2 regions of the Exiguobacterium sp. s150 genome follow, and region 1 is predicted to be linked to the other one. Evidence: a T-box and tRNA genes for the amino acid it is inferred to sense, from the RefSeq annotation. Region 1 holds a T-box; the other holds one or more tRNA genes.
What was found. A T-box is a leader RNA that pairs with one kind of tRNA and senses whether it is charged. The one in region 1 lies ahead of argS (arginine--tRNA ligase), so its partner is inferred to be a tRNA-Arg.

Region 2: it has a tRNA-Arg gene. The T-box ahead of argS (arginine--tRNA ligase) is inferred to sense a tRNA for this amino acid. The anticodon was not compared.

What each region holds. Positions count from the first base shown of each region.
Region 1 is NZ_JACSMC010000023.1:13,724-16,811, forward strand. Features, by position in the region: gene KNP76_RS11160 (metallophosphoesterase family protein) at 1-2, shown strand, start outside; gene argS (arginine--tRNA ligase) at 42-1,724, opposite strand; T-box leader at 1,781-1,994, opposite strand; gene KNP76_RS11170 (GGDEF domain-containing protein) at 2,144-3,088, shown strand, end outside.
Region 2 is NZ_JACSMC010000002.1:107,424-110,511, reverse strand. Features, by position in the region: gene KNP76_RS02180 (sugar-binding transcriptional regulator) at 1-330, opposite strand, end outside; gene KNP76_RS02175 (glutaredoxin family protein) at 441-698, opposite strand; gene KNP76_RS02170 (RNA polymerase factor sigma-54) at 699-1,835, opposite strand; tRNA gene KNP76_RS02165 (tRNA-Arg) at 1,959-2,031, shown strand; gene clpP (ATP-dependent Clp endopeptidase proteolytic subunit ClpP) at 2,184-2,759, shown strand; gene KNP76_RS02155 (hypothetical protein) at 2,796-3,088, opposite strand, start outside.

The sequences.
Region 1 (3,088 bases):
AAGAAAAGGGACCTTAAAAAAACAGGTCCCTTTTGTCGTGCTTACATTTCCTCTGGAGCTTGAACACCAATCAAACGGAGTCCTTCGGTCAAGACGATCGTCACCGCTTTGACGAGGGCAAGACGCGACTGTTTGCCGGCGTCTTCTTCCAAGACACGGACGTGGCCGTAATACTTGTTGAACGCTTGGGCCAAGTCAAGGACGTAACGGCTGATGATTGACGGCTCACGACGCTCGTGGGCACGTGTGATCACGTGTGGGAACGCGTTGAGCATCGTCACGACACCCCATGTGTAATCGTCGTCCGCACCGGTGAAAGCCGATCCGTCGTAATTCCCTTTACGAAGAAGTGAGTTCGCGCGTGCGTTTGTGTACTGCACGTACGGACCTGTCTCCCCTTCAAACTTGAGCATGCTGTCGAGGTCGAACTCGATGTTGTTGATGCGCTCGTTCTTCAAGTCATGGAAGATGACCGCGCCGACACCGACCATGCGTGCCACGTCGTCCGCGTTCGCAAGTTCCGGGTTCTTCTGGGCGATGTTCGCTTGCGCTTTCTCGATCGCTTCTTTCAACACTTCCTCGAGGAGGACGATGCGGCCTTTACGCGTCGACATCTTCTTTCCTTCTTGCAAAATCAAGCCGAACGGCACGTGGTGCATCCCATCGACGAAGTCGTAACCGAGTTTACGAAGAACAGAGAACAGTTGCTTGAAGTGAAGCGCCTGCTCGCCGCCGACGACGTAGTTCGCCTGGACGAAGTTGTACGTCTCATGACGATATACGGCTGCCGCGAGGTCACGCGTCGCATAAAGCGTCGCACCGTCTTTTTTCTTGATTAAGCACGGTGGCAAGTTCTCGTCTTCGAGTGAGACGACCATCGCCCCTTCACTCTCGACAAGAAGATTCTTCTCTTCGAGCATGCCGACGATGCGGTCCATCTTGTCGTTATAGAACGCCTCGCCGTTGAAGCTGTCGAACTCGACACCAAGAAGGTCGTACACTTTTTGGAACTCTTTCAGTGACTCGTCACGGAACCATTGCCAAAGCTCGGTCGCTTCTTCGTTTCCGTCCTCGAGCTTCTTGAACCAAGCGCGACCTTCGTCTTCGAGCTCCGGTTGCGTCTTCGCTTCCTCATGGAAGTGGACGTACAACTTCAAAAGCTCTGCAATCGGGTTGGCGCGCACGGCTGCCTCGTCGCCCCATTTCTTATACGCGACCATGAGCTTTCCGAACTGGGTTCCCCAGTCGCCGAGGTGGTTGATGCCGACGACGTCGTAGCCGTTCTTACGCGCGATTTGGTTGATCGCATTTCCGATCACGGTCGAGCGCAAATGGCCCATCGAGAACGGTTTGGCGATGTTCGGTGACGAGAAGTCGGTCACGATCGTCTCGTTACGCGTCGCGTGCGTCGCGTAGTCCGTCTTTTCGTCGAGCACCGTGTTGATGATTTCTTGCGAGACGACGTCACGGCTCAAGAAGACGTTGACGTATGGGCCGGCCGCCTCGACTTTCGTGAACAAGTCGTCGTTCAAGTCGTTCGCGATATCTGTCGCGATCATGACCGGGGCCTTGCGATACGCTTTCGCGAGTTGGAAACACGGGAAGGCGAGATCCCCGTGTGCTTCATGTTTTGGTTTTTCGATCAAGTCCTCAATCTGGTCGACCGTCAGTTCGTCGCCGATGACACGGGACAGTGCTTCTGCATACTTGCGTTCATAACTCATTTCATTTCCTCCTTGTCCTCATTCACAACATAAAAAAAACGCCCTTTGCACAGATGCAAAGAGACGGGATGGCCCGCGGTACCACTCTTCTTGCCTGCATGACGCAGACCGCTTTATCGGTGATAACGGGGGTCCCCCGGCTACGCCTACTCAAGGTTCGGGTAGCATCTCAAAAGTGCGTTTCGCGACGTCTGTCAGCCTAGGCTCTCACCAATCCCTAGGTCGCTTTGTTGACTCGACAATCGTTACTCTCTTTTTCATCGACTTTCGTCTATGTGGTTGAAAAGCAATTTCATTATAGAGGATAATTCCTGTAGACTCAATGCTAGAATTCCGCCATCATGAGGATTAGGCAGGACTGTCGCCGCATCATGCCGAATTTTACGATACACCATCGATTTCCCACAGTAGGAGGGGCCATGAACCATTTCCGCAAGATGTCTGCCCTCGGTTGGGGTGTTTGGAGTTTATTTCTTCTGCTGACCGTCACCTTGTTCGCGACAGGCGTATTGAACGCACCGGCGATCGAGCCGCTGCCGTTCATCTTGATCGCGTTACTCGTCATCATCTTCCAAATGGACTCAATCGAGCGTAAAGGCGTTTATTTCACATTTTCAGAAAGCATCGTCCTCATCATCTTTTTATTCTTCGATTTTGAGACAGCGTTATTCGTCAACCAAATCGGATTGCTCGTCTTCCAATTCGTCAACTTGAAGCCGCGCGTCGCGCTCAGGCGTTTCCGCTTCACGTACCCGTGGAATGCGATCACGTCTTTCTTAGAACTCGCCATCCCGGCAAGCGTCTATTTGGCGCTCGGCGGACAGACCGGTCTTGGGTTTTATACGCAAGACTCGTTCCTCCCGCTCGCCGGACTGATTCTCGCCATCATCGTGAACACCGTCATTCAAAAGTATCAAGTCGGTTGGTGGTTCCGTGTCGATGTGCCCGTCCGTGATTTTTTAAGCATCGCGTTTTACACGTATATCGTCAGCCTCGTCTTTATTTTGGCCGCTTCCTTTTTCCGCGAGACGAACTTGCTCGTCGTCAGCAGCATCGCCGCCGCGCTCACGTTTTTCATCAAGCGGCTGTTGATTCAAAAAGGACGGCAAGACGCGTTCAAATCGCTCATCGAGCAGTATGACGAGGCAAAAGAAGCTGTCTCCTTGTCGCAAAGCGAGGCCCAAGCGATTGAAGTATTTTTAAGCCAATGTGAACGGCTGAATCAATATGACGCCGGCTTCGTCGAGTTCGCCTTGTTCGACCGCTCGCTCTACTTCGACTTGAAGACGCGTCAACCAGTCGAAAGGCCCCGCGTGTTCGACTTACTCGAAACGTCGCATCCTTTCGAAACGTCGGTCGAGTAT
Region 2 (3,088 bases), on a different contig from region 1:
TTGGCGAACGCCTAGCTTTTGCTCGAGTTCTCGCGCGACTTCTGAGATACCTAGGATTTCTCCCATGACCTCATGCAAGTCTCGAAGAACGTTTCGGCCCGATTCCGTAAGGGAAATACCCTGAGTGGCGACTGCGAGTAGACCTTGGTCTTTCAAGAAGTCGACCTCCCGCCTTAAGATTCGTTCCGTTAGCCCGAGGCTCGTGGCCAATGTCCTGCGGCCAATCGGCTGCATCAATCGGACATAATGTAAGATGTCGTAACGATGTCGGAGCGTGTCGAGCAGGTCTGGGACGATTTGCTTCTGAACATGAATCAGTTGCTGGATCATACCTCATTCCCCCTCGACTTTAAGTGTGGACATTTTTTGTCCCACTTTTATTTTTACGTCCCACCGCTACGAGTCCATCTTATCAATCACTTTTCCGTCTTGCAACCCCTCTAAACGTTTTTTTTCGATGTAAGCGTATACTTAACAAAATCTTCAACTTTGCTGTCATCATATCGCCCTTGACTAATGACGTGCCCTTCATATATGACGACCGGAATCTCGAACAAGTACTTGGCCTCGAGCGCCTCGTCCGTCGTGATGTCGATTTGCTCGAGCTCGAACGGATAGTCCTCTCGCAACCATTCGAGCATGACGAGCGCCTCCTCGCATAACGAACAGTTGTCACGCCGATAAAGTGTCAGCTTCATTCAACTCTCTCCTTTCCATAGTTGCCGCTCCCGTTCCCGCGAGTTGCCGAAACCGAGCGCTTCCCGATAGTTGGCGACCGTCCGTCGCGTCACGTGATACCCTTCGTTCGCGAGCGCCTCGGTCAACGCCTGATCACTAAGCGGTGCCGTCTCGGAACAAATCAGCTCGGCGATGATGCGTTTGATCATGAACGGCGACTGTCCCCGCACGGTCGCCCGCACGAACAAATCACGCCATGCCATCGTGCCGCCCTCGGTGCGGACAAACTTCTGTTGAATCGCCCGCCCGACCGTCGACTCATGTTTACCGATACGCGCGGCGACTTCTTTTCGTGTCAACGGGTGTAATACGAGCTCCCCGTTCAACCAGTCCGCCTGCCGTTCCGCGATGACGTCCCAAATCGACTGCAACGTCTTCGCCCGCATCGCGAGCGTGTCGTGCCACCACGTCAGCTCTGCGTCCGCCTCGATGTCGAGTGCCGGCGTGAACCACGTCGTGACGAGCTGTCCGTCCTCCCGTCTCACTTCGAGCTCTGGGAAAATTTGTTCGGTTTCTTCATATAATAGTGGCACTTTCGGCAACGTCGCGATGAGGCGCGTGACGCGATCGAATTCGGACGCACTCAACCCGAGGCGGCCCGGGACATCGTCGACGCCCGCCTCCATTGCCTCGAACACGTCCAAGACGAGCGGGTCGTCGTGTTCGATGGCGTGTCGATATTGGCATTCGTGTTCGTTTTTCGCTCCGACGCCCGTCGGTTCTAGAAACAAGAGCGCCCGGCGCGCTGACTCGATGGCGCTCTCCTCGACACCGAATTGGTCCGCGAGCATCGCATCCGTCTCGGGCAACAGCCCCCGATGGTCGAGCGCGAGGACGAGCTGTCGTTGGAGCGCCTTCTCCGCTTCCGTCCCGCTCCCTTCCTCGATCTGCTCGAACAGACGCGCCTCGAAACCGGCCCCCGCGTCGGCAATCCACTCGACCATGCCGTTCCCTTTGGCGACCTGTCCGCTTCGAGCCGCGAGCCGTCCGAGTTGGAACACGATGGCGGCCCGGTCCGCCTCTAGGACGGGCAGACGCCGTAGCATGTCTTGCGTCAATTGTTGTCGTTGTACTTGATGCTGCTCTTGCCGTTGCATCTCGGTCACTCCCCTCGCCTCCTATTGTAGCGGAAGCGACTCCACGCCGCTTCAAAAAAAGGTCATGAAACAGGATTGCTTTTTTAAAAAAACAAATGTATAATAAATCGTGTCAGAGAACATGCACCCGTAGCTCAGGGGATAGAGCACTGGTTTCCGGTGCCAGGTGTCGGGAGTTCGAATCTCTCCGGGTGTATCATATGTAAGAGGTCAGGCACACGCCTGGCCTCTTTTTTCGTTTCATCGCCAAAGAATGGTGGAATAGGTGAAAAACGATGACTATCGTTTGACCAACATTGACTATAACGGTATGATATGTTTACAACCTACATAAAGGAGGCAGATTCAATGTTAATTCCAACAGTTATCGAACAAACAGGTCGTGGGGAACGCGCATATGACATTTACTCACGCTTGCTCAAAGACCGGATCATCTTGCTCGGAAGTGCGATTGACGACAACGTCGCCAACTCGATCGTCGCGCAGCTTCTCTTCCTTGCAGCCGAGGACCCAGATAAGGACATCTCGCTTTACATCAACAGCCCGGGTGGTTCGATCACTTCCGGAATGGCGATTTATGACACGATGAACTTCATCAAGCCGAACGTGTCGACGATTTGTATCGGAATGGCCGCATCGATGGGTGCCTTCTTGCTCCAAGCCGGTGAAAAAGGGAAACGCTTCGCATTGCCGAACGCGGAGATCATGATTCACCAACCACTCGGCGGCACGCAAGGTCAAGCGTCGGACATAAAAATCCACGCCGAGCGGATCATCAAGATGCGTGAGAAGTTGAACCAAATCATGGCCGACAACACAGGCCAGCCGCTTGAAGTCATCGAGCGCGACACAGAGCGCGACTACTTCATGTCTGCTGACCAAGCGAAAGACTACGGTCTCATCGACAAGGTCATGACGCGTTAACACATCAATCCCTTCTCGTCTGAGAAGGGATTTTCTTTATTCCGTCACCTCGACCCCGAACACGTAGCGACTATCCCCATTCGCCCAGTCCCCGCCGGTCTCGAACAGATACACGCCTGGCTCCGATGGGACGATTCGCTCGGCCGGGACGAGTTCCCCGTCCACGATTTGATGGAACGTCTCATTGTCCGGCGCTTCATGGAACGAGACGTCAACCGTTGCACCGGGTTCGACCGTCACAATTTGCAAGTCGTCCGGCTCAGGCAAGGCGTGATCTTCACAGACGGCCTCGTCCCCATTCGCCCAACAATACGTCGACTGCTTCACTT